Regions from separate parts of the Nonomuraea polychroma genome, predicted to be linked through region 3. Evidence: riboswitches for the same ligand, from Rfam matches in the RefSeq annotation. Region 3 holds a riboswitch; each other region holds the start of a gene.

Region 1 (5,284 bases), 1.5 Mb from region 3:
GTTGCGGCCCTTGGGGCCCAGGGTCACCTTGACGGCGTCGGCGAGCTGGTTCATACCGCGCTCGAGACCGCGCCGGGCGTCCTCGTCAAACGCGATCATCTTGGCTGCCATAAGGCTAGACCTCCCAGATACAGGGTGGCTTGTCCTGGACCGAGCCGACGCCCGCGACGGCACGGGCCTGCATCTCCGTTCGGCAGACCCCATCGTCTCGATCCGAGTTGTTGGCACTCTGCTGCACAGAGTGCCAACGAACTGTTTAGCACTCTACCCTGCCGAGTGCAAGCGAAGGACTACCATCCTGCGGTTTCCGCCCTGGTCAGTCCGTCTGTACGGCGAGCCGCTCACCGTGCGGCTCGCCGTAGGTCGACGAAGGAATGGTGGCCGCCTCGCCCGGACTGCGTTGCCGTGCGATGCCACCGGGTGCATACCAGTGATGTAAATCAGACCGCCCGGACAGACTCCGCCTGCGGCCCCTTCTGGCCCTGCGTGATCTCGAACTCGACGCGCTGGCCCTGTTCGAGTGCTCGGTACCCGTCCATCAGGATCGCTGAGTAATGGACGAATACATCCTTACCACCGTCTACCGCGATGAAGCCGTAGCCCTTGTCCGCGTTGAACCACTTGACGGTGCCCTGCGCCACTTCCGACTCCTCTTACTGGGCTCACAGATCTCGCCCATTCCACCGCGAGACCGTAATCGCATGACTTAACTGAAAATCAGCCAGACGATCGCCTCGACCATACCTGTGGCACGGGGTTTGGCAACAGAGTCAATCCACAAACTACGCATTTCTTCGCAGGGAAGCTCGTTCAACGTTGAATTAGTGGGGAAAAGGAGAAGGCGCCCACTAGGGGCGCCTTCAAAGATGTGATCTATGGCACTCAGCCGCCGGCGACCGCCGGGATGATGGAGATCTGGGTGCCGTCAGGAGCCGGAGTGTCGAGCCCTTCGGCAAAACGGACGTCCTCTTCCCCAACGTAAACGTTGACGAAACGCCGAATCTTGCCCGATTCATCCAGAATTCTTGCGCCGATCCCCGGGTAGTCGGAGTCGAGCTTGGCGAGCACGTCACGAAGCGTCGCACCCTCGCCACTCACTTCCGCGTTCCCCCCGGTGTACGTGCGCAGAATGGTGGGAATCCGCACAGAAACGCTCATGGTTATCTTGCCTTTCCTGGTTGTCAGACAGCCGCGCGGAACGCGTCGAGAGAGGGCCGGATCACGGCGGTGGGCTTGGCGTCGTCGCCGGTGATGGCATCCAGCGTCTTGAGCCCATCGCCGGTGTTGAGCACCACGGTCTCGGCCTCGGGGTCGAGCCGCCCGCTCTCGGCGAGCTTCTTGAGCACGCCCACGGTAACCCCGCCCGCGGTCTCGGCGAAAATGCCCTCCGTCGAGGCCAGGAGCTTGATGGCGGCCACGATCTCAGGATCCGTGACGTCCTCGACGGCCCCTCCGGTGCGGCGGGCGATGTCGAGCACGTACGGGCCGTCGGCGGGGTTGCCGATGGCCAGCGACTTGGCAATGGTGTCCGGCTTGACCGGCTGGACGACGTCGTGCCCCGCCTTGTACGCGGTGGAGACCGGCGAGCACCCGGCCGCCTGCGCCCCGAAGATCTTGTAGGGCGTGTCCTCGACCAGCCCGAGCGCCACCAGCTCCTTGAAGCCCTTGTCGATCTTCGTGAGCTGCGAGCCGGAGGCGATGGGAATGATGATCTGCTCAGGCAGCCGCCAGCCGAGCTGCTCGGCGATCTCGTACGCGAGCGTCTTGGAGCCCTCGGCGTAGTAGGGCCGCAGGTTGACGTTGACGAACCCCCACTTGTCACCCAGCGGGTCGCCGATCAGCTCCGAGCAGAACCTGTTGACCTCGTCATAGGTCCCTTCGATCCCGATCAGCTTTCCGCCGAACACCCGGGCCATGGCGATCTTGGCGGCTTCGAGGTTGGCCGGGATGAACACGCAGGCGTCGAGCCCCGCCCGCGCCGCGGCGGCCGTGACCGCGCCCGCGAGGTTGCCCGTGGAGGAGCAGGAAAGCGTGTGGAAACCGAAGGTGCGTGCCGCCTCGACGGCGATGGCGACCACGCGGTCCTTGAAGGAGTGAGTGGGGTTGCCGGAGTCGTCCTTGACGTACAGGGACTTGAGGCCGAGCGCCTGCCCGAGGTTGCCTGCCTTGACCAGCTTGGTCCAGCCCGGGTTCATGTTGGGCTTGGTGGCGACGTCGGCCGGCACCGGGAGGAGCGAGCGGTAGCGCCAGATGTTGGCGGGACCGGACTCGATGTCCGCGCGGGTCACGTTGCCGAATTCGTAGGCCGCTTCGAGCGGCCCGAAACACTCCAGACACGCGAAGCTCGGACCGAGCGGGTAGCGCGCGCCGCACTCGCGGCAGGAGAGAGCGACAGCAGGACCAAAGTCGTGCGACATGAAGCGAGGCCTTCCCTCATCTTCGCCCACGGCCACCTTGACCGCGAACCGGAATTGGCACCTTGTCCCGGTCGGCCTCGCCAGGTCGCGAGTCACAAGCCGGGAGGGTTGCCGGGGCTTCGTAGGGCCGGTCCCTCCACCCCTCTGGATGAGCAATATGCAGTTGTTGAAAGGGACTCTACCCGCTTAAGTGGCTGAAACGGCCACCCGTCTCAGCATTCGAGACAAGCGGTCTCAGCGATAGTCCTCACCGAGCACTCCCTGCACGTATTTCCTCGCCTGATGAATGCGGGATTTGGCCGTGCCCAGCGGGATGCCGAGTTGCTCGGCCACCTCGTTGTAGTCGAGCTGGACGATGTCCCGCAACACCAGCGCCTGCGCCAGGTCGGGTTTGTCGGCCTCCAGCGCCTCCATCGCGTCGAGCAGATCGAGCCGGGAGCCGGCGATCACGCTCACCCGCCGCACGTCGGGCTTCTGCACGGGCAACTCGTCGGAGGTCTGCTCGGCGGCCCTGCGCTTGAGCGATCGGTACGTGGTCCGCGCGCAGTTGGCGGTCACGATGTGCAGCCAGGTGCTGAACCTGGCCCGCCCCTCGAAGCGGCCGATGTTGCGGGCCACGGCCAGCAGAGTGTCCTGGGAGGCTTCCTCCGCGTCCTGGTGGTAGGGCAGGATCCGGGCGCAGTGACGCATCACATCGGGTTCGATCCTGGCCAAAAGCTCGCCGAGCGCGCGATGATCTCCGGCTGCGGCGGATCGGGCGAGTTCCTCGGTTAGCTCATCAAGCGCCATAGCTGGGATCCTATGATCGAAGGGAGCCATGATGAACAGCGTCCTGGTGGCCTCCAACAGAGGGCCTGTCTCCTTCACCGTCTCCGACGACGGCGAGTTGACCATGAAACGCGGCGGGGGCGGGCTGGTGTCCGGGCTGTCCGGAGTGGTCAAGGAAGACGGCGTCCTGTGGGTATGCGCGGCGCTGTCCGACGACGACCGCAGTGCCGTGCGCCTGTCTCCGGGCGGCCGGATCGACCAGGCCGGCTACGACACCGGGCCGCTGCGGATGCTGGACATCCCGCCGGCCATCTTCCACCGGGCGTACAACGCCGTGGCCAACTCGACGTTGTGGTTCGTCAACCACCTGCTCTACGACATCCCCAACGCGCCCAACTTCGGCACGAGGTTCGCGCGCGAGTGGGAGTCCTATCGTGATTACAACGGCGCGTTCGCCCTGGCCCTGGCCGAGGAGGCCGGGCACGGCGCGCGGGTGATGGTGCAGGACTACCATCTGACGCTGACCCCGGCGATGCTCCGGGCCGAGCGGCCCGACCTGCGCATCGCCCACTTCAGCCACACCCCGTGGGCGCCGCCCGAATACTTCTCCCTGCTGCCCGACGAGGTGGCCGGCGAGGTGCTGGAGGGCATCCTGGGCGCCGACCACGCCGGGTTCCTGACAGGCAGGTGGGCGGGCGCGTTCATGGACTGCTGCGAGGCGCTGCTCGGCGCCGAGGTCGACCGCGTGGCCCACAGCGTCACGCACGAGGGCAGGACGACCAGGATCGGCGTGCACAGCCTCGGCGTGGACGGCGCGGCGTTGTGGGACCGGGCCTGCGAGCCCGATGTCGAGTCGCACATCGCCGCGATCAGGGATCAGGTCGGCGACCGCAAGCTGATCGTCCGCATCGACCGCACCGAGTTGTCGAAGAACATCGTGCGTGGCCTGGTCGCCTACGGTGAGTTCCTGGCCGCGCATCCCGAATGGCACGGGCGGGTGGTGCACCTGGCCTTCGCCTATCCGAGCCGGCACGACCTGCCCGAATACCGCGAATACACTGCCTCGGTGCAACGCAGCGCTCAGGAGATCGAGGACCAGTTCGCCACCGAGGACTGGGACCCGCTGATCCTCAATGTCAACGACGACTACCCCCGGTCGCTGGCTGCGTACCGGATGGCCGACGTGTTGCTGGTCAATCCCATCCGCGACGGGATGAACCTGGTCGCCAAGGAGGGCCCGGTCCTCTCGGACACCTGCGCGCTGGTGCTCTCGCGCGAGGCGGGGGCGGCGGCCGAGCTCGGGCCATACGCGATCATGGTGAACCCCTACGACATCAGCGGCACGGCCGCCGCCCTCCACGAGGCGCTCGTCATGCCCGAGGACGAGCGCAGGTGGCGCCGCGACAAGCTCTGCGCCGCGGCCACCGCCCTGCCTCCGCAGAAATGGCTCGCCGCCCAGCTCCAAGCCCTGGAGTAGGAGTTACGTCCAGTCCGCGTACTTGAGCGCGTCGGACAGCCCCGGCGTGTTCCACTGGTCCACGATGAGGATCTTGCTCTTCGGCAGGTACCACTCGCGCTGCGTGAACCGGGCGTACACTTTGCTGCTCGAGTAGCTGACGCACGTGGACTGCCAGGCGTTGTAGGCCGCCTTGTGGCCCTCGCCGACCTGACGCAGCCCTCTGGTCACCTTGGGGCCGATGATCTCGCCATATTTCTTGTTGAACGGGCAGGGCTGCACGTCGCTCGCCGTGTAGAAGGGGCTCTTCCCGGTGTAGGCGCCCCAGCCCTCCGCGCCTATCTTGATGTACTTCGGGCCGAGGAGGTAGAAGGCGTCGCATTGCGGCGTGCCCCAGCCCTGTGGCTTGCCGCACTTGCCGGTGACCACCTGGACCACGTCGGCGCCGAAGCGGTGGACCTCCCACTGGATGGGGATGTAGAGGGTCAGGCCGTTGCGGAACTTCAGCGGCTGGGCGGGCGCGGCGTTCGCCGGAAGGGCGGTGGTCAGGACGGTGGCCGCGGCAACAGCAGCGACGGCGAGGTAACGCTTGGACATGCGCCCGACTGTAGGGATCACGACTTGCAGTTCACTCATGAACGAC
Region 2 (5,284 bases), 1.1 Mb from region 3:
GCGCCGGTCCGGGCTCCCTTCGGCCGATCAGTAGCCGATCACCTTGGCGCCACCCTTGCAACCGGCGAAGGCGTGGCCGATGACGGCCACCGCGTTGCCGCAGATGTTGATCGGGATGCTGATCGGAAGGTGCACCTGGTTGCCCGACAGCACACCGCCGTCGCCACTCGTCACGTCCGCGTGCGCCGCCGGGGCGACCAGCGACAACGTCGCTACGGCACCGGCCACGGCCAGGATCTTCTTCAGCATGAGAGCTCCTCTCGGTTGCGCGGCGCCAGGCCGCGGATGCTTGCTCGGTCTGGAGGATCGGCTCCGCCACTGAGGGGTTGGCGGAACGCGATCACTCGATGCCGCTCGGTAAAGATAGCGCAAGCTGGCGACAAAGAGTAGTCACATGATGACTGTGCGTATCAGAGGAAAGTCGTGAGATAGTCCAAGCATGTGGCTCTCCTGGCGCGCCGCGACGGAGCGAGCGCTGTACGGCGAGAAGGGTTTCTACCTCCGCGAGCGCCCCTCGGGCCATTTCCGCACCTCGGTCAGCGCGTCGGCCGCGTTCGCCGAGGCAGTGCTGACGCTGCTGAGACAGGTCGACGCCGAGCTCGGCGCGCCGGAGGAGCTCGACCTGGTCGACATCGGCGCGGGCGAGGGCGCTCTGATGACCGGAGTGCTGGCCGCCGCCGAGCCCGCGCTGCGCGACCGGCTGCGTGTCACGGCCGTCGACCTCTCCCCCAGGCCGCACGGGCTTCCCGAGCAGATCGCCTGGCGTAAGGGTCTGCCGGACCGCATCTCGGGCCTGGCCATCGCCAACGAGTGGCTCGACAACATTCCGCTGGACGTGGCCGAGCAGACCCCGGACGGCCCGCGGCTCGTCCTGGTGGACCTCCGGACCGGCGAGGAGCGTCTCGGCGGCCCGCTCCGGCCCGCCGACCGGGAGTGGCTGGATCGGTGGTGGCCGCTGCCCCGGGTGGGCTCACGAGCGGAGATCGGCCGTCCCCGCGACGAAGCCTGGGCGTCGGTCGTGACGCGTCTCACCAGCGGCAGGGCGATCGCCATCGATTATGCACATCCTGTGGACAACCGACCGCTATGCGGCACGCTGACCGGATACCGCGACGGCGCCGTCGTCGCCCCTATTCCGGACGGGACCTGCGATATCACGGCCCACGTCGCGCTCGACGCGTGCGCCGAGGCGGGGCGGCGGGCCGGCGCGATATCCACAACCTTGTCCACACAGCGTGACGCCTTGCGGGCCCTGGGGATCACCGGCGTCCGGCCGCCCATGGAGCTGGCCGGCACCGATCCCCGTGCCTACCTCCGCGCCTTGGCCAGGGCGTCGGAGGAGGGAGAGCTCATCGACCCGTCGGGCCTCGGCAGCTTCGGCTGGCTCGACCAGCGGCGGTGAGGTGCGCTCTCCCGACCGCGTCGCCGCCGTCACGTTGTGGCAAGGCGCGGCCAACGGCGGGCAGGTCGGCGCGGCCAACGGCGGGCGAGCCGGCTCGATCACCAGCGGCGTGCCGGTGCGATCAGCGTCGGCGCGTCATTCCGCGGTGAGGTCCAGGGCGTGCAGGCCGCGGATGATGAAGCCGGGCTTCCAGACAGGCTCCTGGCGCAACTCCAGCTTGGCCGCCCGGTCCAGCAGCGCACCGAACGACTCCATGAGCTCGATCCGGGCCAGCGGCGCGCCCAGGCAGAAGTGGATTCCGGCCCCGAAGGAGATGTGCGGATTGTCGGCCCGCCCCACATCGAGCCGATCCGGCTCCTCGAACACGGCAGGGTCCCGGTTGGCCGAGCCGAACAGCAGCGCCACCTCCGACCCACGCGGAATCGTCACGCCGTGGACCTCGATGTCCTCCAGCACCCACCGCTCGAACATCTGCAGCGGCGTGTCCCAGCGCATCAGCTCCTCGACGGCCGTGGGCAGCAGGGAGCGGTCCGCACGCAGCCGTGCCAGCTCGCCGGGGTTCCTGAACAACGACCACCAGCCGTTGCCCGTCACGTTCACCGTGGCCTCGTGGCCGGCGTTGAGCAGCAGCACGCAGGTGCCGACCAGCTCGTCCTCGGTCAGCTCCTCGATGCCGGCGAGCGCGCTGATCAGGTCGTCGCCGGGACGCTGCCGCCGCTCACGGGCCAGGGCCTTGAGGTAGCCGGCGAAGTCCGCGGCCGCGCGGACCGCGGTGTGCTGGGCCTCGAGGCTGGGGTTGAGCTCGTACATGCCGCAGATGTCGGCGGACCAGGGGCGCAGCAGATGGCGATCACCGTCGGGGATGCCGAGCATCTCCGCGATCACGGTCACCGGGAGCGGCTCGGCGACCTCCGCGATCAGATCCCCGCCGCCCTTCTCCACGTACGTGTCCACCAGGCCCTCGGCGATCGCGCGCACGCGCGGGCGCAGGGACTCGACCATGCGCGGCGTGAACGCCTTGGAGACCAGCCGGCGCAACCGCGTGTGCACCGGCGGCTCGACGTCCAGCATGCCCGCCCTGATCACCCGCCAGAACGGCTCCTGGAAGTCCGGCTCGGGCTGCTTGCCGAACTCCTCGTGCGTGGCCACGTGGAGGTAGGACCTGCCCAGGCGGCGGTCCCTGAGCAGGGTGTTCACGTCGGCGTGGCGCGAGATCAGCCACTGGTTCGTGGGTTGGAAGTAGCTGACGGGCGCATCGCGCCGCAGCTCGTCGTAAACCCGGTAGGGGTAGGCCACGAAATCCGGATTCCAGGGATCAAAGCGCACCACTTCATAGTAGAAGCCTTAGGCTCTGCCTCTTCCCCTTCCTGCCGCTCGGCCCGCTTGGCGTGCCTGCTGCGCATCCTGATGTTCAGCAGCTCCACGACGACCGAGAACGCCATGTGATCGGCCTGGAAAGGCTCGGGAAAGTTCGCCGACTTGCGTTTTGTCGGAGGTAGTGGGTTATAGTGCGGGCGTAGGTCATGAGTGCCAGCGACAAGCCCCGGCTAGCTGGCCGGCAACCCTCGCGTCCGCGGCGGGGTGCCCCGGGTGAAGACCTGGTCCGTCACGAGGTGTGGCGGGCAAGCGCGGGCTCCGTGGCTGCTCCAGGGGTCCGATGACCCCTGAGGGAGATGTGCCGTGTCCACACTGACGATCTTCAGCTCCGTCCCCGCCCAGGCCGCTGAGTCCCCGGCCGCCGAGAGCCGGCCGATCCCCGCCGTGCTCGGCGCGGACCTGCAGGTGCCGGTCAAGGGCGGCAGGCTGGTCGGGTACGCCAACCTGGACTACGCGGCCAGCGCGCCCTGTTTGGAGCCGGTCAGCGCTGCCGTCGCCGCCGCCCTCCCGGCCTACTCCAGCGTGCACCGCGGCGCCGGCTACGCCTCCCAGCTCACCACCTCCAGGTACGAGCAGGCCCGCCAGACGGTCAAGGCGTTCGTCGGCGCCCGCTCGGACGACGCCGTGATCTTCACCCGCAACACCACAGACGCCACGAACCTGCTGGCCGGCTGCCTGCCCGCGGACACGACCACGGTGGTCTTCGACACCGAGCACCACGCCTCCCTGCTGCCCTGGCGGAAGTCCGTACGGCTGGCGCCGCCCGCCTTCCCCGGCGAGGCCGTGCGCGCCGCCGACGAGGCGCTGGCCGGGATCGAAGGGCCGAAGTTGCTCGTGGTCACCGCCGCGTCCAACGTCACCGGTGAGCTCTGGCCCATCGCCGCCCTGGCTCACATCGCGCACCGGCACGGGGCGCGCATCCTGGTGGACGCCGCGCAGCTCGTACCGCATCGGCGGCTCAACCTGACCGCGCTCGACCTGGACTACGTGGCCTTCTCCGGGCACAAGCTGTACGCGCCGTTCGGGGCGGGGGCGCTGGTGGGGCGGCGGGACTGGCTGGCCGAGGGCGAGCCGTACCTCAAGGGCGGGGGCGCGGTGCGCTCGGTCGAAGACGTCGCGGAGTGGCACGAGGACCCCGAGCCGCGCCACGAGGCCGGCACCCCGAACGTGCTGGGCGCGATCGCGCTGGCCGCCGCCTGCGACGCGCTGACCGCCACCGGCTGGACGGCGCTGGTACGCGAGGAGGAGCGGCTGCTGGCCCGGCTGCGGTCGGGGCTGGCCTCGATCGAGGGCGTGCGGGAGCTGTCACTGTGGGGGGACGATCACCCGCGGGTGGGAATCGTGTCGTTCACCGTGGACGGGTACTCGGCTCGTGAGGTGGCCGAGGTGTTGTCCAGCCAGTACGGCATCGGGGTGCGCGACGGGAAGTTCTGCGCGCACCCGTTCGTGCGGCACCTGCTGGGCACCGCCAACGGCGGCTGCCAGGACGGCACGGCCTCCGCGGTACGGGCCTCGATCGGCATCGGGACCACGCAGGAGCACGTTGACCGGCTCGTCGAGGCGCTACGGGACCTCGTCTCCCGCTGAGAGGGCGCTCGCCCGGCTCAGCGGCACGGCCCGCCGCTCACCGGTTCGGCGGCTTGCGGTGTTCCGGCTGGTCGTCGTCGGAGACCAGGGCGTCGATGTCCCGCATCTCCTCGTCGTGGTCGCCCACGCCGGACCGGGGCCCGGTCGGCTGCCTGGGCACGTTCGGCTTCTCCCGCGTGGTGGGCTCCGAGGGCGTCAACGGACCACCTCGGCCGCCCATCGTCTCGGTGCTGCCCATGGCCCCGCCGCGTCGGTGGGCGCCCACGCTGCCCTCCTCGGCCCGGCGCTGTGCCCGGCGCCGGAAGATCATCCCGAACAACGCGTCGAGTCCGATCCGCCCGCCGCCGACCGCCGCGAACAGCAGAACCAGGGCGCCCAGCGCACCCGCCAGCTCCCAGCCGCCCTCGGTCACCATGATCCCTTTTCCCCAGTGCACGAAGGCGATCGCGCCGAGCATATTGATGAACAGCAGCAGGCCGACCGGTCGCACCAGCAGCCCGAGGATCAGGAAAAGGCCGCCCACGGTCTCCACGATGCTGGCGAAGCCGGCCGAGAGTTCGGGCAACGGGATACCCATCTCCCTGAAGTCCTGCGTCGTGGCGCCGAGTCCGTGCTGCCACTTCTGCAGGCCATGCGCCATGAAGACCACGCCGGTCGCCACCCGCGCGATCAAGACCGCTATATCGAACAGAACCTTCTTCATAGTGCATCTCCCCCCGTTCCCCCGATTCCTCCCCAAGTCCTCTGTAGCGATGCGTTTCCGTACCATTCCTTGACCATCCCCCGCCCTGGATCACCACCTGCGACGGTGGCAGCATGGCAATATGACGGAACGCGTGGTCGGAATCGGTGCGGGCGCCAAGGAGCTGGCCACCGAGGACATGATCCTCAACATCGGCCCGCAGCACCCGTCAACGC
Region 3 (5,284 bases):
GTTCCTGTTCTTGTTCGGGTCGCTGCTGGACGGGGCCGTCGGGTCGTCGTGGCAGTGGTTCGTGCCGGGAATCCTGGTCATGATGTGCCTGACGGGGCCCATGTCCGCCGGTTACACGCTGCTGGTCGAGCTGATCGGCGGCTCGATGGAGCGCATGCTGGTCACGCCCCTGAACCGGACGGCGATGCTGGTGGGCAGGGCCATGAAGGCGATGATCGTGCTGCTGGTCCAGGCCGTGCTGATCATCCTGATGGCGGTCCCGCTGGGCTTCGAACTGCACACGGCGGGGGTGCTGGCCGGCCTGGCCCAGCTGGTGGTCTTCGGGGTCGGGCTGGGCGCGCTCTCGTTCGTCCTGGCCATCAAGTCGTTCCCGGCGGGCACGCTGTTCTGGGTGGTCAGCCAGTCGATCATGTTCCCCCTGCTGCTCCTGTCGGGGGTGCTGCTGCCGCTGGAGACGGCCCCGGCGTGGCTGCGCACGATCGGGCAGGTCAACCCGGTGACGTACATCGTGGACGCCCAGCGATCCCTGTTCGCCGGCGACCTCGGCGACCCCTCGATCCTGTACGGCACCGCGTCCGCCTGCCTGATCGCCGCAGCCGGCCTCTATCTGGGCAACCGCGCCATGCGCCAGGGCGTGGTCTGATCAGGGACTGATCGCCAGGAACAGGAACGCCGCGAACAACACCAGGTGCACCCCGCTCTGCATGAGCGTCGCCCGGCCCGGCACGACCGTGAGCGTCGAGACCACCACGGTCAGGGCAAGCAGCACCATGTGGGTGCCGCCCAGGCCGAGCAGCAGCGGCCCTTCGAGCCAGATGGACGCCACCGCGATGGCCGGGATGGTCAGCCCGATGCTCGCCATCGCCGACCCGAGCGCCAGGTTCAGGCTGATCTGGACCTGGTCGCGCCGGGCCGCGTTGAGTGCGGCGATCGTCTCGGGCAGCAGCACCAGCAGCGCGATCACCACGCCGACGACGGCCTGCGGCAGCCCGGCCGACGACACCGCCAGCTCGATGATCGGCGACTCGACCTTGGCCAGGCCGACAACCGACACGAGCGCGACCAGCAGCAGCCCGAGGCTGGTCAACGCGGTGCGCCCGGAGGGCCGGGGCGCGTGCTCCTCGGGATCGATCGTGTCGATGGTCGCGCTCACTTGGCCCTCGCTGGTCACGCGAGCTACCGCTCTCGGGCCTGAACGTTCGCCGCTCCGTGCGCCGTCCCTGGGGACCGGCAGGAAGTAGTCGCGGTGCCGTACCGTCTGGGTCAGCACGAACAACCCGTACAGCGCCAGCGAGGCGACAGCGGCGAAGCCCAGCTGAGCGGGTGAGAACGCCGGCCCTTGTGCGCTCGTCGTGAACGTGGGCAGCACCAGGCTCAGCGTGGCGAGCGTGGCCACGGTGGCGAGCGCCTTGCCCGTGCCCTCCGCGTTGAACGCCGCGGTCCGCCGTTTCAAGGTGACGGCGAGCAGGGACAGTCCCACGATGCCGTTGCAGGAGATCATCACGGCCGCGAACACGGTGTCGCGGGCCAGCGACCCGGCCTGCGCGCCACCGGTGATCATGAGGCTGACGATGAGCGCCACCTCGATCACCGTCACGGCCACCGCCAGCACCAGCGAGCCGAACGGCTCCCCGACGCGGTGCGCGATGACCTCGGCGTGGTGCACGGCGGCCAGCACCGCTCCGGCCAGCAGCAGGGCCACTATGATCGCGGGCGCCACCGCCAGCGTGCGGCCCCAGGAAAGCCCCAGCGCGAGCAGCGCCAGGGCGGGCATGAAAACGGTCCACAATCTCGCAGCGTTACGGATCATATACAAGGCGTTCTTCCCTTCTTTCGGGGACAGGAAAGGGGTTTCACCTTGATAATGCCTTGACATCCGTTTTTGAGGGGAATCGCGTGGCCCATGTGATCGCGACGAGCACCGTGCCCTGGATCCCTGTGGCGCACCGCATTGACGTCATGCTCTCCGGGACCGTTCCGCCCCTGGAGCACACCACGTCGGCATTCGCGTTCGTCGCGGACGGACTCGGCAGGACCCTGATGACCTGCGTGGATCGGGAGGGGCGGGGTTGGGACATCCCGGGCGGCCATCTCGAGCCCGGGGAGAAGGCGATCGACGCCGCGGTACGCGAGCTGCACGAGGAGACCGGCCTGCGCCTGCCGGCCGCCACCCTGTCGATCTTCGCCTGGCAGCGCATCGAGCTCCTTGACGCCCCGCCCGCCGACTACCGATATCCGTCGTTGACGTACATGGCCATGTTCCGCGCCGTCGTGCCGGGCCCGGGCGACCCGACCCGGCCGCCGGCCGGCTCGGAGAGCACCCGGGCCGAGTGGCTGCCGCGTGCCGACATCGAGCGTCTCTGCGGGCCGCGTACGTGGCTGACGTTGCTAGAGCGCGCGGGCTCGCTCTAGGTCTTCCCCGCGGTAGAAGTGCTCGGGAATGCGGGCCAGTGTGGAGGGATGGACCTGCGGTCCCAGGCCGTACAACTTCTGGAAGCTCATGATCAGCGGCCGCCAGGCGTCGGGATCGATCCGGTCGCTCGTCCCGGCCATCCGGATCTCCTCGTGCACCCAGACCCGCTGCACGCGTACCTCGAACGCCAGCACCCCGCCGTCGTCCCCCACCGGATGCACCGCCTCCACCACGGCCTCCATGCTGACCGGGCACTCGGCCACCCGCGGCGGCGTCACGGTCTCGGAGGGCGTGGCGGTCAGGCCGGCCCGCTGGAACTTGTCCGCCACGTACCGGTACCCGCGCTCCCACTTGCGGTCGGGAACGGGATCGGAGCCGGTCGTGAGCGCGAGCCGGTCGACGGCCGCGGCGAGCGCGTCGGACGGCAGATTCAGTACGCACTCACGTGTCCTGACCAGGTTCTGAGCCGTCTTGGCCCGTGAACCCAATCCCAGCATCCCCCGCCAGCCGAGCCAGAAGGCCGACGACATGGGTGCCAGGTTGGGGGTGCCGTCCTCGTTCGTGGAGGAGATCAGCACGACGGGCGTGCCGAAGTAGAGAATGTTGGGCTCGATCCTGGTGTGCTGGTCGAGGAAAATGCTCATGCCCACGACTATCGCCGCTGGTCAGGCGCGACGCTGGCGCGTATCGGACGCCTCAGCAGCGGCTCAGGATCCGGGCGCCCAGAGCCGCCTTGACCTCCGGCCATTCCTCGGCGATCACCGAGAAGATGGCCGAGTCCCGCACCTTCCCCTCCTCACCCGGCGCCCACGAGCGTGACCAATTCCGCAGCACGCCCTCGAACCGGGCGCCGAGGCGCTCGATCGCCCGCCGCGAACGCGCGTTCCTGGCATCCGTCTTGAGATCGACCCGCACCACGCCGAGCACCTCGAACGCGTACGTCAACAGCAGGAGCTTCGCCTCGGCGTTGATCCCCGTGCCCTGCGCCGACGCCGCCAGCCACGTCCACCCCACCTCGATCGCCCGCAGGTCCTCGCGCCCCGGCCAGAAGCGGGGATCCCAGAAAGCCGTGCAACCGACGGCCCTGCCATCCGCCACCCGCACCTGCGCGAACGGCGTCAGCCCCGGGCGCTCCAACTGCTCGCGCAGGTACGCCTCCATGTCCGCACCCGGAGGCACCAGGGTGAACGCGTAGGCGGAACGATCCTCCTCCGCCGCCCGCGCCAGATCCGCCGCGTGCCGCATCGTCAGCGGCTCCAGCCTGACCAGGGATCCGTGCAGCACAGGAACATCGAGCCGCAGGCTCATGAAACCTCCTCATCGTTCCTGGCGTTGGCACCTTGCCGCTTCGGGGCAGGTTGCCGGACCGTCACAGGGCCAGGTCCCTCAGATCCTCTGGATGAAATCTCGGTGCGCCGATCATACCGTTCGGCAATCCACCGGAAAGCCTCCTCTGTCCGCTCGTCCTCGTCTTGTCAGTGCCGTGTGCGATGATCCCCGGCATGAACGGCAGCATGGTCGTGCAGACCGCCACCGAATGCGCGAGATTTCTCCGCTCCGTAACGGACCGAGACTGGACGCAAACCCCCATTCCCGGAATGGAGTGGACCGTCGCGAGGACCGTGGCTCACGTGAGCGACTGCCTGTTGTGGTACACCACGGATCTTGCCGCCGGCGAGCAGGAGCTCAGCACCGCGGAGATCCGTGTCCGCCCGGAGTCGAAGCCAGACGACCTCATCACCACGATGACCACATACGCGACGATCCTCGCGCGCGTCGTCGACGGGACTCCACCCGGAGGACGTGGATGCCATCCCTTCGGCCTCGCGGACGCCTCCGGCTTCGCCGCGATGGCCTGCGACGAGATGCTGGTGCACACCGCCGACGTCGGCACTGGCGTCGGTCAAGCCTTTCTCCCGGCCGAGACAGCCGCGGCGGCCACGTTGCGTCGCCTGTTCCCGTGGGCACCGGCGGACACGGACCCGTGGGAGACGTTGTTGTGGGCCAACGGCCGCAACGACCTGCCCGGCCAGGAGCGGCAAGTGGGGTGGAGGTGGCACTGCGCCCCGCTGAGCGAATGGAACGGCGCCAACCCCAGACGCCGGACCTGAGCCCTCTAGATGGGGCCCGTCAGCGGAAGAGGTGCACGTGCTCGGCCACCCACTGGGCGAAGGTCCGTGCCGGTCGGCTTGTGACCTCCTCCACGGTCGGTAGCACGATGGAGCCCTCAACCGGCGGGTTCGTCTCCAATTGGATGGCGAACTCGAGGTACTCGTCCGGATAGCCGGACGCTCGCATGTCCTCGCGAGCTTGCTCTTCCGTGAGCCGGACGAGCTCCACGGGACGCCCGATGGCCGCACTGATCGTGCTCAGCTTGTCCGGCAGCGTCAGGGCCTGTGGACCGGTCAGCGCGTAGGCCTTCCCCGCGTGCCCATCCTGGATCAGCGCGGTGGCCGCCACCGCGGCGATGTCGGCCTCGTGCACCATCGCGCTGGACCGACCACCGTCGAACGCCCGGACCACGCCTTCGGTGCGGATGGACTCCGCCAGGTCGAGCGCGTTGGCCATGAACTCCACGGGACGCAGGTGGGTCCACCCCAGATCGCTGTCGTCGAGAGCCTGTTCCACCGTGCTCGGATCCCATCCGCCCAGCACCGTCACTCGCTGCACGCCGGCCTTGGCCGCCATTTCGACGATCTCGTGCCCGGTCTGCAGCGGCCCGCCGTCATCTCCACCGAACGTGATGAGGTGGAGGCCGGTGACCCCGTCCCATACGGGCCTGAGCGTGTCCGGGTTCGTCAGGTCTCCCTGCACGACCTCGGCCTCGGCCGGCAGCCTGGCCGCTGCTGGATCGCGTGTCAGAGCTCGCAC

Evidence for each region. Region 3 has a riboswitch for S-adenosylmethionine ahead of EDD27_RS47425 (GNAT family N-acetyltransferase). Riboswitches for the same ligand answer to the same signal wherever they lie in the genome.
Region 1: it holds a riboswitch for S-adenosylmethionine, as region 3 does, so the genes downstream of both, thrC (threonine synthase) here and EDD27_RS47425 (GNAT family N-acetyltransferase) in region 3, are expected to answer to the same signal.
Region 2: it holds a riboswitch for S-adenosylmethionine, as region 3 does, so the genes downstream of both, EDD27_RS41770 (aminotransferase class V-fold PLP-dependent enzyme) here and EDD27_RS47425 (GNAT family N-acetyltransferase) in region 3, are expected to answer to the same signal.

Annotation. Positions count from the first base shown of each region.
Region 1 covers NZ_SAUN01000001.1:8,675,026-8,680,309, forward strand. The annotation lists gene groL (chaperonin GroEL) at 1-111, opposite strand, end outside; gene EDD27_RS39800 (cold-shock protein) at 441-641, opposite strand; gene EDD27_RS39805 (MoaD/ThiS family protein) at 883-1,158, opposite strand; gene thrC (threonine synthase) at 1,182-2,417, opposite strand; SAM riboswitch class I at 2,431-2,572, opposite strand; gene EDD27_RS39815 (RNA polymerase sigma factor) at 2,652-3,206, opposite strand; gene EDD27_RS39820 (alpha,alpha-trehalose-phosphate synthase (UDP-forming)) at 3,238-4,662, shown strand; gene EDD27_RS39825 (hypothetical protein) at 4,666-5,238, opposite strand; gene otsB (trehalose-phosphatase) at 5,274-5,284, opposite strand, start outside.
Region 2 covers NZ_SAUN01000001.1:9,083,270-9,088,553, forward strand. The annotation lists gene EDD27_RS41755 (chaplin) at 28-249, opposite strand; gene EDD27_RS41760 (SAM-dependent methyltransferase) at 440-1,402, shown strand; gene EDD27_RS41765 (cytochrome P450) at 1,538-2,728, opposite strand; SAM riboswitch class IV at 2,922-3,037, shown strand; gene EDD27_RS41770 (aminotransferase class V-fold PLP-dependent enzyme) at 3,083-4,366, shown strand; gene EDD27_RS41775 (DoxX family protein) at 4,404-5,069, opposite strand; gene EDD27_RS41780 (NADH-quinone oxidoreductase subunit D) at 5,191-5,284, shown strand, end outside.
Region 3 covers NZ_SAUN01000001.1:10,205,907-10,211,190, reverse strand. The annotation lists gene EDD27_RS47445 (ABC transporter permease) at 1-643, shown strand, start outside; gene EDD27_RS47440 (calcium:cation antiporter) at 644-1,774, opposite strand; gene EDD27_RS47435 (NUDIX hydrolase) at 1,897-2,412, shown strand; gene EDD27_RS47430 (flavin reductase family protein) at 2,389-3,057, opposite strand; gene EDD27_RS47425 (GNAT family N-acetyltransferase) at 3,110-3,721, opposite strand; SAM riboswitch class I at 3,728-3,819, opposite strand; gene EDD27_RS47420 (maleylpyruvate isomerase N-terminal domain-containing protein) at 3,904-4,524, shown strand; gene EDD27_RS47415 (NAD(P)H-binding protein) at 4,544-5,284, opposite strand, start outside.